One region of the Flavonifractor sp. DFI.6.63 genome, then DNA from elsewhere that is predicted to be linked to it. Evidence: riboswitches for the same ligand, from Rfam matches in the RefSeq annotation. Region 1 holds a riboswitch; the other holds the start of a gene.
The links. A riboswitch is a leader RNA that binds a small molecule or an ion and turns the genes downstream of it on or off. The one in region 1 is predicted to bind lysine.
Positions count from the first base shown of each region.

Region 1 (7,978 bases):
ATGGCCATGCGCAGGGTGCCCAGGCAGGCCTTGACGCCCTCTTCCTCTTCGGGGGTGAGCTCCACGTACTTCTTCAGGTCCTCCAGGGTCTCGATACGGTTTTTGACTTGCCAGTGCCAGTCGTTCCACTCTTCATCAGAAACGTTGGGGAACAGGATATGGCGACGGGATTCGATCATAATAAGAGCACCGCCTTCTACATAATTTTGATGGACCGGGGCCGGGTCCCCGGCGCCTTACAGAGGTTCCGCCGTTTTGCGGCGGGCGGGGGATCGCGCCCCCTCAGACGTATTTGGCCTGGAAATAGGAGCGCAGCTTCTCGTTCTCACGCAGTTCGCTCAGGGTGATCTCCGCGTGGCCCTTGGTGTAGCCGTTGCCCACGATCATGGTCACGTCTTTGCCTACGCCCTCGGCGCCCAGAGCGGCCTTGGTGAAGGACGTGGCCATGGAGAAGAAGTAGACGGTGCCGCCGTCCCGCACGGGGAGGATGCAGCTCATCTCGCAGTTCTTCACGTTGACCACGCAGATGGACACGTCGTATTCCTGCCCGCCGTTGGCCTCCAGCGCGGCTTCCAGTACCGCCACCGGCTCGGTGGCGCTGACCACGATGGCCTCATGGCACAGGCGCAGACGTTTGAGCAGGCGTGCGTCCTCGTTGCTGATGACCAGCGCGACTACGCGGCCGGTAGCGCCGCAGCGCTTCATGGCCTCATAGCAGCAGAGCATGCCGCTCTTGCCCGCGCCGCCCAGGATGAGAACGCTGTCGCCCCGGTTGACCAGCTTGCGGGTCTGGGCGGGGGCGCCGGCCACGTCCAGGGCGGCCAGAGCCAGTTCCTCGCTCATGTCGTCGGGAAGCTTGGCGTACAGGCCGGACTCGAACAGGATGGCCTGGGCATCCACCTCCACCCGGTCAATATCCTGGTGGATCGCGAGGATCTTGTTAATCTTCAGGGGGGTCATGGACAGGGAGACCAGAGAGGCGATGCGGTCGCCCTCCTTCAGGTCGATCTTCCCCTTCAGATCGTCGCCCAGCTGGGCGACCGTACCCATAAACATGCCGCCGGAGCCGGTAACGGGGTTTTGCTGCTTGCCGCGCTCCGCCACGATCTCCAGGATCTTGGCTCCGATTTTCTCATCGTCGTGTCCGGCCTCGTTGGCGATCTGGGTAAAGGAAGCCGAGTCGATGTTCAGGGCGGAGACGTTCACCAGGATCTCGTTGGAGTAGATCTCGTCCATATTGTTATCGATACGGTAGGCCGCCTGGGTCAGGACGCCCTTGGGCTCGATGACCCGGTGAGAGCCGTACCGATTGCCTTTTTTCTGCATGGGTCCACCTCCCGCTTGGAAGGGAGCGGGCCGCGGCCCGCTCCCCCGTATCTTGTTGATTAGATGTACTTCTCCTCGAACAGCTTGCGGATCTTGGCATTCTCCCGCAGCACGTTCAGGGTGATCTCGGCGTGGTTCTTGGTGTAGCCGTTGCCCACGATCATGGTCACGTCCTTGCCGATGCCCTCGGCGCCCAGAGCGGCCTTGGTGAAGGAGGTGGCCATGGAGAAGAAGTAGACCAGACCGTCGTCGCGGACAGGCAGGATGGCGGCCATTTCGCAGTTCTCAATGTTCACGCAGCAGATGGAGATATCGTACTCCTTGCCGCCGGTGATGGCCAGAGCGGCCTCCATGACCTCGACGGGCTTGGTGCAGTCGGCCACGATCACGTCGGTGTAGACGCCCAGGTCGATCAGACCCTGGACCTGCTTGGGATTGCGGACAACGCCGACGACCTTGCCGTTGGGGCCGACCTTCTTGAGCGCCTCGTAAGCGCACAGAACGCCGGACTTGCCGTTGGCGCCCAGGATCAGCACATCGTCGCCCTCCTTGGGCAGCTTGCGGGCCTGCGCGGGAGCGCCGGCCACGTCCAGGGCGGCCAGGGCCAGAGGCTCGCTCATATCGTCGGGCATCTTGGCGTAGATGCCGCTCTCGAACAGAATGGCCTGAGCGTCCACGTCCACACGGTCGATCTCCTTGTGGATGGCCTTGATCTTGTTGATCTTCAGGGGGGTCAGGGAGAGGGAGACCAGGGAGACGACCTTGTCCCCCTCCTTCAGATCGATTTTGCCCTTCAGATCGTCGCCGATCTTGGCCACGTTGCCCATGAACATGCCGCCGGAACCGGTGACGGGATTCTGCTGCTTGCCGCGCTCGGATACGATGCCCATGATCATTTCGCCGATCTTCTGCTCGTCCCCGCCGCAGGCGTCGGAGATCTGAGTGAAGGAGGCGGAGTCGATGTTCAGGGCGGTCACATTGCACAGGATCTCATTGGAGTAGATCTCGTCCATGTTGTTGTCGATTTTGTAAGCCGCCTGGGTCAGAACGCCCTTGGGCTCAATGACGCGGTGGGTGCCGTACTTGTTGCCTTTTTTCTGCATAGTAAATTCCTCCTGCTTCAATTGTTCGGTCTGTGGGATAGTTCGGGTTGGGGAGAATTGGGTCTGTGCGTTGGTTGGGGAGATTGGGTCTGTGCGCTGCGTTTGGTTGGGGAGTTTTTGCCTGGTTGGGGAGATCGGGTTTCCAGCTTGGGAAATCGGGTTTTCGGTTGGGGAGATTGGGGTTCCAGTTTGGGAAATAAGGGATTCCAGGTTGGGGAGTGTTTTGTGGGTGCGGTTGGGAAATTCCCGTGGATTACTTGTTCAGCGACAGGATCGCGCGGGCCTCGTCGGGGGTGGCGATCTCGCGGCCCAGTTCCCTGGCCAGGCGCACGACCTTTTCCACCAGCTGGCCGTTGCTCTTGGCGGGAACGCCGCGGGAAAGGTTCAGGTTGTCCTCAAAGCCGACCCGGACGTTGCCGCCCATGGCGATCGCGGCGGCGGCCAGCGTAAAGGCGTTGCGGCCGATGCCGGTGGCGGTCCAGGTGGAGCCGGCGGGGATCATCTTGACCAGATAATCCAGGTGGCCCGGCGTGGCGGGGGTGCAGCCGGGAACGCCCAGCACGAAGTTGAACTGCATGGGCGCGCCGGGGACCTGCCCCTTCTTGGCCATGGTCAGGATGGTGTCCAGATGGCCGATCTCAAAGCACTCGTATTCGGGCTTGATGTTGTTTTCCAGCATCCGCTTGCCGAACGCGCGCATGGTGGGCATGTCGTTGACAAAGATATCGTCGCCGAAGTTGCAGGTGCCGCAGTCCAGGGTAGCCATCTCGGGGAAGAGCTCGGTGGGCTGCAGGCGCTCCTCCGGGGTCATGCCGGTGGCACCGCCGGTGGAGGGAATCAGAATGACGCCGGGGCAGGCTTCCCGGATGGCGTCCATAATGACGCGGAAGCGCTCCTTGTCCTGCGTGGGGGTCCCGTCGTCCCAGCGGACGTGGACGTGGATGATGGCCGCGCCGGCATCGAAGGCGCTCTTGGCCTCACGCACCATCTCTTCGATGGTATAGGGGACGGCAGGATTCTGCTCCTTGGTGACCTCTGCGCCGCAGATGGCCGCTGTAATGATGAGCTTTTCCATAAAATACCTCCTCCAAAAAAGTACGCGCCGACCCGTCTGGAAAAAAACCGACGGGACAGCGCTCCACAAAAACAAAAAACGCTATTTATGACCAACAGGACCGTGCTTCGGCTCTGTCCATCATAAATAGCGCTTCATGTTACTCATGACAATCCGTAAGCGCTGGGCCCACGGCTCAGGGGGAGGGTTGTACGGTACGCGTCCCCCTTCGGCGGCACACACATTCACAGGCCGCATCGGGCTCGCCCGCCCTTGCCATCGTGCCTGTTACCTTGTGCTCCGCGCCTCTATCCATGCATGTTATTTACTTGTTTACAAAGTCAATATATCCCAAAGCATGGTATTTGTCAACACTTTTTTTGTACAAATTTGTGCTGAAAAAATTGACAGAAAAAACGAACTACAGGTCGGCCTGGAACAGCTCCATCAGCTCCGGGTCCAGCTTCAAAAGGCGGCATACCCGCAGGGCGTCCCGGGGGCAGGGCGCTCCCGGAGGGGCGGGCAGCAGGCGGTAATCCATCCGGCGGGCGATGCGGCGGCGGGGGTCGTCATGCTCGTCCCCGTCGATCTCCCGTACCAGCCCGGCCACCTGATAGTGGGCGGTGGCCACGTCGGACACGCCGTCGTAGTGGGTGGTCATCAGGGCCACGCAGTCCAGGGTGCCCAGGTGGCGCACCAGGGCGCGGGCCAGGGCGGCCCCCTCCTGAGGGTTGGTGCCCCGGGCAAACTCGTCCAGCGCCACAAAGAAGAAGCTGCCCCGGGTGTGCTGGAGCAGGCGGTCCAGCAGGTGGACCTCCTTGCCGAAGGAGGACAGGCCGCCCGCGCCGGGGCCGCTGTCCGCCAGAATGAGGGACACATGGTGGAACAGGGGCAGGCGGGCCTCCTCCGCGAAGACGAAAAAGCCGCACTGAAACAGGAGCAGGGAGAGCACCACGGAGCGCAGGGAGACCGTCTTGCCGCCCATATTGGCGCCGGTGATCACGGTGCAGCCCTTGTTCAGTTCCAGATCCAGCGGGGTAAAGGCTTCCCCGCGGGCAAGCAGGTCTTCGGCCACCTGGGGGTGGCGCAGGCCGCGCAGGGTGATGGAGCCGTCCCGGGAGAACACGGGGCGGCGGCAGCCGTACCGCCGGGCCAGCTTGGTCTTGGCGAAGATCAGGTCCAGACGTCCCAGCGCGTCCATGTTGGCCAGAAAGTCCGCCTTATATTCCATCAGTTTGCAGGTCAGGTCCCGGCGCACCAGCAGCTCCAGCTGGTCCTCCCGCACGGCCAGCTCCCGCCGCTGCTCCAGAAGGGCGGGCTTTTCCGCCTCCGAGGCGGCGCGGATGGTCTTTTCCAGCCTGGCCTTCTGCTCGCGCAGGGGGCCGAGACCGGGGTGGTAGGAGCTCAGCACCGAAAAGGCGGGAAGGCGGCGGCCGTCCGGGTCCACCAGGGCGAGGGCCGCGTCCATGGGAGGGAACGCGATCCCGGCAAAGGGGGGCAGGGCCGCGTAGGCCTGCTGCACCTGCTCCAGCGTGACCAGGAAATGTTTGATCTCAAACAGCTCCACCAGGTCAAAAGGGTTGCCGGGGTCCCGGTCGAAGCTGCCGCGGATATCATGGAACAGGGGCAGGCAGCGGGTCACGCCGCGCAGGGGGGGCTCCTTGGGCCGGACGGCCTTGGGCGCGTCGCAGCAGCAGGGCTGCTCCTCCGGCTCGGGGAGCTGCTTGGCGTCCCAGAGCGAGAGGGAGAGGGCCAGATTGTCCAGCTCGTCGGCCAGGGCGGCTTCCTCCCCGGGGCCGTACCACCGGGGGGCGCGGGCGGCGGCGCGGCCGAAGGGGGACAGGGGGACCAGCCGGTCCAGCACCCATTGCAGGCCGGAATGTTCGCGCAGCTCGTGAGTCAGTTCCATGGTTACTCCTCCTTCACGTTCACCACCGGCAGGTCCAGGACCCGCCGGAGGGCGGAGACGAATTGATCGGGATCGAAATGCCAGCCGTAGGCCGACCAGGGATTGGCCGCCACGGCGGCGATGGTCAGCTCCCGCCGCACCGCCAGGGCGCCGCCGGAGCGGAGGAACAGATCCCAGGCCGCCCGTCCGGCCAGCACGTGGGTGGCGTCGGCCGCCACCAGGGTCAGGGGCGCGCCCCGGCGGGCCAGGGTCTTGAGCAGCGGGTCGGTGATCCCGCCCGCCGCCCACAGCACGCAGCGCCGGCGGGGCAGCTTGTTCCAGCGGGGGGCGCCGGCCTCGTCCAGAGGCAGCTCCAGCGGCGCGCCCTCGGGCGTGAACAGGGCAAAGCGGGACGCGCAGGCGTCCAGCGCGGCGCAGAGGGCGGGGTGCTCCGGGCGGCGGCTGGCAAACAGGGCGCAGGTGTGGGCGGTCTCGGCCACCACAAGGTCCATGTCCCGGTCCAGCGAAGCGCCGGTACACAAAAGCGCGGCGCCCTCGATCCCGGCCCCGGCCAGCGACTTGCGCCCGGCGGCCCCGTCGATGAGCACCCGGTCCGCCCCCAGGGATGCAAATACCTCGCACAGTGGCGGCAGCTGCCCGGCGGCGGAGGGTCCCGCCAGCTGGATATACCCGTCGGACAGGGCGCGGAAGACGCCCACCTCGCCCAGCGGGGTCATCACGTCGGTCAGGCAGGCCACTTCCACCGTCACGTCGCACAGCGGCAGCATGCCCCGGGCCGTGGCGAACAGGTCGCCGGCTTTGATGTACAGGTCGGGCTTTTCCGTGCCCGTCACCAGGTCGGTGCCTTCGCCGTCCCGGCCCACCGAGGTCAGGCCCAGGCACTCCTCCTCCAGCTCCGCCATCAGGCGGCGCATGGCGGTGGTCTTCCCCGCGTTCTTGCACAGCCCGATCACCGTTACCGGGGACGCGTCCCCCACCAGGGGGGCCAGGAGCTTTTTCAAAAAATGCACCTCCATCGCGCAGGAAATCCTGCGCCGTTCGCCGGCATGGCGCGCCATGCCGGCGGAAATACGCATTGCGGCCGTGGCCGAATCCGATCCGGACGGTTCCAAAGGGCCGTTCGACCCCAGCGCGGTTGATTCAACAGAGAGTATTATAGAAGCCTTTGGACGATTCTGTCAATGGGGGGGCGCGTTTCCGCCGGGCGCCCCAGAAAACAACAGAGCCGGGGCCCGTTCCGGCCGCCGGCTCTAGCGTTTCATTTGTTCCGCGAGGTTGACGAGCGCATCCAGCTGCTTGGCGTCCAACGCCTTTAAAGCGTCCATCAGCCGGTGCAGCTGCTGGGGACAGGGAGTTTCATCATCGAAAAACTCCCGGGGCGTGATGCCCAAATAGTCACAGATTGCAAAAAATACAGGAAAGGGCGGAAGGATTTCGCCCCGCTCTACCTTGCTGATGTAGGATTTGCTCATGTGCAGCGCTTCGCTCATTTTACCGGCAGAAATGCCGGCCTGATTCCGTAAAAATGCAATTCGGCGTGCAATTTGCTCCATATTCCATTCCAATTGCATCACCACCTGTCAGTGCTATTTTACATGAAAAGGATCATGACAGAGCGGTATTTATAATACTCAAAATATATTGATTTATATATTAAAAATATATATAATTGATATTGTGGAGGCGATAATATGAATTATGGCGAAATTCGGATGGAAAAACAGCCGGAAGTAATCCTGTATTGCCTTGGGATCGCTCGCCGCTATCAGGGGTGGCGGTACATCAAAACCGCGCTGGAGTGGGCCCTGGCGGGGTGGGAACCGGACCGGGAAGTGTTCATCCGGCTGGGCGTCACATACCGGGTCTCCGCCGCGTCGGTCAAACAGAGCGTCTCCCGCGCCCTCTGGCAGGCCCGGGTCCACCGCCCGGAAGAGCTGGCCTATATGACCTTTTACGTGGACGGCACGCCCAACCGGACGCGCAGGCAGCTCTGCGCCCTGTGTACCTGGCTGCGCGCCTTTGAGCCGGTATGCGTGGGCAGCGGCGTATTTCGCTGGCGTTTGCGGGAATAATTTCCTTCCGATTGCAAAAGCTGTTGCGGAGGTGAGGCAAATGCCATCGATTTGGAGCGAAACGACCCAAATAGCCCCCCGGCCTCCGCTGCCGGGCGACCTGGAGACCGATACGGCCGTGATCGGCGGCGGCATGGCGGGGGTGCTCACCGCCTGGCTGCTGAAGGAGGCGGGGGTGGAGTCCGTGGTGCTGGAGGCGCAGCGGCTGGGAAGCGGGCAGACCCGGAACACCACCGCCAAGATCACCAGTCAGCACGGGCTGATCTACGACAAGCTGACGCGCCGGTTCGGCGCGGAGCAGGCCGGGCAGTATGCCCGGGTCAACCAGCGCGCCATTGCGGAGTACCGGCGTATCGTCCGGGAGCTTGCCATCGACTGCGCGCTGGAGGAGCGGGCGGCCTATCTCTACTCCACGCTGGACGAGGACGCGCTGCGCGCGGAAGCCCACGCCGCCCGGGCCCTGGGCCTGAACGCGCAGTTTACCGCCCAGACCGCCCTGCCCTTCCCGGTGAAG
Region 1 is NZ_JANGBE010000031.1:7,765-15,742, forward strand. It holds gene ablA (lysine 2,3-aminomutase) at 1-179, opposite strand, end outside; gene NE547_RS14095 (L-erythro-3,5-diaminohexanoate dehydrogenase) at 283-1,326, opposite strand; gene NE547_RS14100 (L-erythro-3,5-diaminohexanoate dehydrogenase) at 1,386-2,429, opposite strand; gene NE547_RS14105 (3-keto-5-aminohexanoate cleavage protein) at 2,683-3,504, opposite strand; lysine riboswitch at 3,624-3,802, opposite strand; gene NE547_RS14110 (DNA mismatch repair protein MutS) at 3,905-5,392, opposite strand; gene NE547_RS14115 (hypothetical protein) at 5,395-6,402, opposite strand; gene NE547_RS14120 (helix-turn-helix domain-containing protein) at 6,643-6,963, opposite strand; gene NE547_RS14125 (hypothetical protein) at 7,084-7,464, shown strand; gene NE547_RS14130 (FAD-dependent oxidoreductase) at 7,505-7,978, shown strand, end outside.

Region 2 (7,978 bases), on a different contig from region 1:
TCCGTCCGGCCAGGGCGTTGTAAAAATACAGGTTATGCAGTACCGCAAGGCGCATGGCAAGCATCTCCCCTGCCGCGAAGAGGTGGCGCAGATAGGCGCGCGAAAAGGAGCGGCACACTGGGCAGGCGCAGTCCGGGTCGATGGGCCGCTCGTCCAGCTTGTATTTTTCATTCTTGATGTTCATGGCGCCCGACCAGGTAAAAAGCTTGGCGTGTCGGGCGTTGCGGGCAGGCATGACACAGTCGAAGAAGTCCACGCCCCGCGCCACGCCCTCAATGATGTTGGAAGGGGTGCCCACGCCCATAAGATAGCGCGGCTTGTCCACGGGCATATAGGGCTCTATCACGTCGATGATATCGTACATGACCTGTGCCGGCTCTCCCACCGCCAGACCGCCGATGGCGTAGCCCTCACAGTCGATCTTTGCGGTTTGCTGCATGTGCCAGATGCGCAAGTCCGGAAAGGTCGCCCCCTGATTGATGCCGAAGAGCATCTGTCCCGGATTCACCGTCTCCGGAAGGGCGTTGAGCCGGTCATGCTCTGCTTTGCACCGCTCCAGCCACCGCAGCGTGCGTTCACAGGAGGCCTTGGCATATTCATAGGTGGCCGGATTTTCCACGCATTCGTCAAAAGCCATGGCAATGTCGCTGCCGAGGTTGGACTGGATCCGCATGGACTCCTCCGGCCCCATAAAGATCCGCCGCCCGTCGATATGCGAGGCAAAGGTGACGCCCTCCTCCCGGATCTTCCGCAGTCCAGCCAGCGAAAAGACCTGGAAGCCTCCGGAATCGGTGAGGATCGGGCCGTCCCAGTCCATGAACCGGTGCAGCCCGCCCAGCGCGCGCACCACGTCGTCTCCGGGGCGCAGGTGCAGGTGATAGGTATTGGACAGCTCCACCTGGCAGCCGATCTCCCGCAGATCGTGGGCGGAGAGAGCTCCCTTAATCGCGCCTTGGGTTCCCACATTCATGAACACCGGGGTCTGTACCGTGCCATGGGCACAGGCAAATTCGCCGCGCCGGGCACGGCCTTCGGTCTGGATGAGTTTAAACACGCAAACGCTCCTTTATTTCAGGCTTTGATAAAAGGTACGCAGCTCGGTCCTGCAGGTATCGGGCAGCTCCTTCTTGCGTACGCCCCGGATCGCCCCTTCCAGGGCCGTCAGCTGGTGCAGGCAGGCGTTGGGGTCCGCCTGGGCGCGGATCTGTATCCGGGCCGCCCGGCTGCCCATGCCCCGCAGCGGTTCCGGGGTATCTACGCCGATTCTGTGAAGATGCTCCGCCAACACCGGGCCGAGATTGGGCAAACGGGTCAATGATTCCATTCCGATTCGCCTGCCTTGAGCGGACCGTCAGGAAAAAGCGGCCAGGCCCTGATTGGTCAGCCGCAGCAAAAGTCCCGCCATTTCACCCGGCGACTTGCGCATGCCGCTTTTCAGCCAATTCTGCAGGATGCCGATGCTGCCGGTGATGACATAACGGTACAAATATTCCACGGTCTCCGGGTCGGTGGAGCGGGACGCCTGCCATTGCTGGGCATACTGCTCCTGAAACAGAGCCGTGACCCGCTTTTGAAAGCTGAAATCGCCCTTCTCGCTCAGCAGCAGGCTGCAGAAGTCGCGGTTATCCGCGATATACTGAAAAATCTGCTCCACGACTTGAAAGGCCTCGCCGATATCGGCGCGAAAATCGAAGGCGGACAGCCGCTCCCGGATCTCGGAGATGATCTCGTCCTCGATCTGCTGCAGCAGATCGTATTGATCCCGGTAATGGGCATAAAAGGTACAGCGGTTGATGTCCGCCCGCTCACAGAGCTCTTTGATGGTAATCTTTGCAAGCGGCTTTTGCTCCATCCACTCGATCAGGCTCTTTTTCAGGACCATCTGTGTATACCGCGTGCGCCGGTCGCTCCGGTCTGCGTGCATACCGTCTCCTCCTTCCTCCGCATCTCCCCCAATGTGCCGCACGGCGTCAGTCCGGCTGATCGTCCCTTGGGATAAGGTCTGTGATGAACATCGCATCCCCGAAGGAGAAAAAGCGATAGCGCTGTTCCACCGCTTCCTGGTATGCCGCCAGCACCTGCTCCCGTCCCGCCAGTGCGGAGACCAGCATGATGAGGGTGGACTCCGGCAGATGGAAGTTGGTAATCAGACCGTCCAACGCCTTAAAGCGATACCCCGGGTAGATGAAAATATTGGTCCATCCGGCGCTCTCCCGAAGCGTGCCGTCCTCCGAAGCCCAGCTCTCAATGGTGCGGCAGGAAGTGGTGCCCACACAGATGACCCGTCCGCCGGTCTGCTTCGTGCGGTTGATGGTCTCGGCCGTCTCAGCCGGAATCATGCAGTACTCCGCGTGCATCTCATGGTCGGTGATCTCGTCTTCTTTCACCGGACGGAAGGTCCCCAGGCCCACATGAAGTGTAACGTAGCATACCTTTACGCCCATTTCGCGCACCTGTTCCAGCAGCGCACGGGTAAAGTGCAGTCCCGCCGTCGGCGCGGCGGCGGAGCCCACCGCCCGGGAGTAGACCGTCTGATAGCGCTCCGGGTCCTCCAGCTCCTGCTTGATATAGGGCGGCAGGGGCATCTTGCCCAGCTGCTCCAGCTTTTCCAAAAAAATACCCTCATAGTCAAAGCGCACCAGGCGGTTGCCGCCCTCGCAGACTTCCAGCACCTCAGCGGTGAGGGCGCCGTCTCCGAAGGAAATGCGCGCGCCGGGCTTGAGCCTGCGTCCCGGCCGGACCAGGCACTCCCACACCTTGTCGCCCCGGTCGATGAGCAGCAGCACCTCCGCTGCGCCGCCGCCGGGCACGCGGTGGCCGACAAGCCGTGCGGGCAGGACCCGGGAGTCGTTGAGCACCAAGCAGTCGCCCGGGCGCAAGAGGGCGGGCAAATCGTAAAAATGCATATGCCGCCGCGCCCCCGTGTTCTTATCCAGCACCAGGAGCCGGGAGGCATCCCGGCGCTCCAGCGGAGTTTGTGCAATCAGTTCCTCCGGCAGGTAAAAATCAAAATCAGCGGTCTTTATGGCTGGCGCACCTCGATTCCGGTATAGTAGAATTGCAGGATATCCCAATAAGTATAGCCCTGCTGTGCCATAGAATACGCGCCCCATTGGCTCATACCCACGTGATGGCCCCAGCCGGTTCCGGCGATGGTAAAGGTATCGCCCCCCGAAGCGGCGGATGGGGCCAACTGCTTCACCGCGGCGTCGCCGCCGATGACATAGGGTTGGCCGGAGGGCAGCTGGGATACCGTTCCGCTTCCGTCCACCGCGTATACGCCGCTCACAGAGGGCAGCGTCCCCTCCCCGTTCACCGCGTAACCTCCGCTTCCGCCCGAAATGCTGTAGCGCTGGGAACGCAGTCCCAGAAATGTCCGGCAGTCTTCCTTCGTCTTCGTGAAGCTTTTTCCCGCCGAATCGGTAAAGGTAATTGCCAGTACATTCCCCGTGGGCGACGTTTTTGTGACCTGAACGTCCACGATGCCGGAATTGGCGTAACCCTTGCCGTTGAGCAGATCAGTCAGCTCCTGGCGGGTATAGGTCACACTCCAGCTGTAGCGTTCAATTTTATCGGATACAGCGGCCTCATAGGGATCCGTCTTCCCTTTCAAATAGGGCGTGTCCTCATACCAGATGTTCCCCGCGTCTTCCGTAGCTCCGCCATCGCAGGAAAAATAGACTGGCTCGGTCAAGCCGCCGTTATACCAGATATATTGGCCATAAGTGGCCTCCACCGCCTGGCGGCTGGCGTCGCTCATGCCGGCGATCCCCCTGTAAGCCTGACAGTGGACCGTGTTGCAGATATCGAAGCCGTCGGAGCTGTGCCGCTGATCCAGCAGCTTGGCATAGCTGTAAGTCCGGGCGCATACCGCCTGGGCCTTCAGTGCCTCCAAGGGCCAGGAGGCGCTCATCTCGGACAAAATGACCCCTTGCACATAATCCTCCATGGGAAGCACGTTGCTCACCGACAGATTGCCGCCGCTGCGCCGGTACTGGAACGCGCCGTAATAGGTATTTCCCCGGAAAATAGTCCGGGTCTTGACCGTATCATCCAGACCGGGCTGGACCGCCATGGCCCATCCGTCGGCGCTGTCGAACTGGAACAGGATCGTTCCGGTCCCCGTCTCCACCACCGAAACGCCCGTGCCCGACGGGGCCGTCACCGACGCTCCGGGCACCGCGGCCTGTGCGTTCTGTGCCGAGGCGCTGTCCAGGTAGGCGCCGAGCCTGACGTAATAGGCTCCGTCGATCCATGCCGGGAAGGCGCCGGCATACCGGCAGGCCGCCGCAGACGCCGACTGGAAGTCCGCATAGCGCTCCGGAAGCTGGAGATGATAGCCCCCCACGGCAATGCCGGAAGAAATGGAGTCGTAATATCCAGCCCAGCCGCCCACAGTGCCGTAATACACGGTCTGATCCTTTACCATGGAGATCGCAGTTTTCGCCGTGCTGCCCAGCGGAACAAAGCGCAGGCTGCCGTCAAAATAGCCGAAGCGGTACCCGGAACCCACTTCGTTGAGCAGATTTGCCCCTGGCAGGGCGCTGCCGCCGTAAAAGAGCCCCACCCGGATGGTCGGATTCACCTGTACCGAGGCCGCCTGGGCAGGCGCTGCACCCATCCATTGGGAAACCATCAGGAGGGCGGCTGCAAGTTGTATAAATTTCAAACATTTCCCTTGCTTCATTTGTCAATTCTCACATCCCGGTTTTGTTGACACGATTCTTCGAATTGTGGTACAATTTTTAAAATTTCAATTCCATAGGCGTTATTAGCATAACAGAGGTCGCGGCTGTTCAACAGTAGCGCGGGGAGGGCTCCGGTGGCCCCTGGAACCGCTGCGAAAGGGGACGCCGCCGAAGGAGCCCGGTCCACGGAAGCCCCGCTCCTGGTCGCCCGGCGAAGAGCCGTCCGACTGTCGCCGCGCGCCGCGGTGGAGCGCTGTCTGCTTTTGGGGTATCTTGTCAAAGGCAAATCGTCTTTGACATTATAGTACAAAATCAGCAGTTCTGTAAACTGCTGATTTATTTTTTGCTTCGATCCGGTTTTGCCGGTCTCAAACGAGCCGGCAATGGAATAGGATACATCATGAACGATGGAGGTCATTGATTATGGAAAAGTACAAGGTCGGCGTCATTGGCGGTACCGGTATGGTCGGTCAGCGGTTTGTGACCCTTTTGGAAAACCACCCCTGGTTCCAGCTCGCCGTTATCGCGGCCAGCGGCCGTTCGGCCGGCAAGACCTATGAGGAAGCCATCGGTACCCGCTGGGCCATGGATACCCCCATGCCTGAGGAGGCGAAAAACCTCGTCGTCATGAATGCCGCCGAGGATGTGGAACGGATCGCCGCCCAAGTGGATTTCGTCTTCTCCGCCGTGGACATGAAGAAAGAGGAGATTCAGGCGCTGGAGGAAGCGTATGCCCGCCATGAGTGCCCCGTGGTCTCCAATAATTCCGCCCACCGCTGGACCAGCGACGTGCCCATGGTGGTGCCGGAGATCAATCCGGAACACATTCAGGTCATAGAGGCCCAACGAAAGCGACTGGGGGTGGAGCGCGGGTTCATTGCCGTCAAGTCCAACTGCTCCCTCCAGAGCTATGTCCCCGCACTGCACCCCCTGCGCGGCTTTGGTCTGGAAAAGGTGCTCGTCTGCACCTACCAGGCCATCTCCGGTGCGGGCAAGACCTTCCAGACCTGGCCGGAAATGGTGGATAATGTCATCCCCTACATCGGCGGCGAAGAGGAGAAGAGCGAGCGTGAACCGCTGAAGCTCTGGGGCAAGGTGGAAAACGGCGTGATCGTCAACGCCGCGTCGCCCGCCATCACCGCGCAGTGCCTGCGCGTCCCCGTCTCCAACGGCCATATGGCCGCTGTTTTTGCCACCTTCCAAAACACCCCTTCCCCGGAGGAGATCAAAGACAGTTGGGCAAATTTCAAGGGCCGCGCCCAGGAGCTGGCCCTGCCCACCGCGCCCAAACAGTTCCTGCATTATTTTGAGGAGCCAGACCGCCCCCAGACCCGTCTCGACCGCGCGCTGGAGGGGGGCATGGCCGTATCCGTGGGCCGTCTGCGGCCCGACACCCAGTACGATTATAAGTTTGTCTGTCTTTCCCACAATACCCTGCGCGGCGCAGCGGGCGGAGCCGTCCTGCTGGCCGAACTGCTGTGCGCGGAGGGGTACATTCTAAGGAGGTAACCCCCTATCATGAGAGAACCTGTTTTTACCGGAGCCTGCTCCGCCATTGTGACCCCATTTGACCAGAGCGGCGCTGTCAATTACGATCGGTTCGGCAGACTGATCGACGAGCAGATCGCACGCGGCCTGGACGCTATCTGCGTCTGCGGCACCACCGGCGAGTGCGCCACCCTTTCCATTCGGGAGCATATTGCCGCCGTGGAATACTGTGTCAAGCGGGTCAATCATCGGGTCAAGGTCATCGCCGGCGCGGGAAGCAACGATACATCCGCCGCCGTTTACCTGTCCCAGCACGCTCAGGACTCCGGGGCCGACGCTCTGCTGCATGTGACTCCCTATTACAACAAGGCGTCTCAAACTGGTCTCATCAAGCATTATGAATACATAGCCGACCGGGTGGATCTGCCCATCATCCTCTATAACGTCCCCTCCCGGACCGGCGTTTCCTTCACGGCGGAGACCTATCAGATTCTCTCCCGGCATCCCAAGATCAACGGCGTCAAGGAAGCCAGCGGAAACTTTTCCCTGCTGGCGCACACCCGCGCAATCTGCGGCGACGATTTTTACGTCTGGTCCGGCAACGACGATCAGGTGGTGCCCATGATGAGTCTGGGCGCCAAGGGCGTCATTTCCGTGGTGGCAAATATCGCGCCGGAGATCATGATCCAAATGACCCACCTCTGCCTGGAAGGCAGATTCGGGGAAGCCGGCGCGCTTCAGCTGCGGTATATGGATTTTATCGACGCGCTCTTTCTCGAAGTCAACCCCATCCCCATCAAGGCCGCTATGAATTTGGCCGGCTATGATGTGGGCTCTTTGCGGCTGCCCCTGTGCGATATGTCCAACGGGCATCTGGAAACGCTGCGCCAGACCATGATAAGCGCCGGGATCCTTTCTTGACGCGGGAGGGATGTGGAACATGGCAAGGCTGATCATTTCCGGCTGTAACGGCCGGATGGGCCGGGCGGTGGAGGCGATCTGCACCGCCGAAGCGGATGTTGAGATCGTCGCAGGCTTTGACCTTCTTGGGGCGGGAGAGCGGGAGTTTCCGGTCTTCGCCTCCCCGGCCGACTTCCGGGGCGAGGCCGATGTGGTCGTGGATTTTTCCTCACCGGCGGCGCTGAACGCGCTGCTGCACTTTGCAATGACCCGCCGGATACCTCTGGTACTGTGCACCACCGGATATCTTCCGGAGCAGCTGTCCGCGATTGACGCGGCCGCACGGCAGATCCCTATTTTCTGCTCCGCCAACATGTCGTTTGGGGTAAACGTGCTTTTGGACCTGGTGCGCAGGGCGGCGGCAGTGTTGGGCGAGCGCTTTGACGTGGAGATCGTGGAGCGCCATCACAACAAAAAATTGGATGCGCCCAGCGGTACGGCTCTGATGCTGGCGGAAGCGGCGGCGGATGGGCTTTCCGATACGTCGGAGTACGTCTATGAACGCCAGAGTATCCGCAGGGCCCGTCAGGCCCACGAGATCGGGATCTCCTCCGTACGGGGCGGCGGTATTGTGGGGGATCACGAGGTCCTTTTTGCCGGGCGGGACGAGGTCATCGAATTGCGTCACTCCGCGCTGAGCCGCGAGGTCTTTGCCTCCGGCGCGGTGAAGGCGGCGCGTTTCCTGGCCGGCATAGACGCCCCCGGTCTCTATTCCATGGCAGACCTGGTCGAACAATTCAAGTAACCTGAAGCGGGGCCCGGGATTCTCCGGGTCCCGCTTTTTCAGGGCGCAAAAACGACCGCTTAGCCGCTTGAAAACGCCGTTTGGGCAAAAGCACTGC
Region 2 is NZ_JANGBE010000006.1:41,907-49,884, forward strand. It holds gene tgt (tRNA guanosine(34) transglycosylase Tgt) at 1-1,054, opposite strand, end outside; gene NE547_RS04690 (TfoX/Sxy family DNA transformation protein) at 1,067-1,324, opposite strand; gene NE547_RS04695 (TetR/AcrR family transcriptional regulator) at 1,352-1,924, opposite strand; gene queA (tRNA preQ1(34) S-adenosylmethionine ribosyltransferase-isomerase QueA) at 1,971-3,026, opposite strand; gene NE547_RS04705 (SpoIID/LytB domain-containing protein) at 3,023-4,669, opposite strand; lysine riboswitch at 4,773-4,952, shown strand; gene asd (aspartate-semialdehyde dehydrogenase) at 5,112-6,197, shown strand; gene dapA (4-hydroxy-tetrahydrodipicolinate synthase) at 6,207-7,097, shown strand; gene dapB (4-hydroxy-tetrahydrodipicolinate reductase) at 7,117-7,881, shown strand.
Region 2: it holds a riboswitch for lysine, as region 1 does, so the genes downstream of both, asd (aspartate-semialdehyde dehydrogenase) here and NE547_RS14105 (3-keto-5-aminohexanoate cleavage protein) in region 1, are expected to answer to the same signal.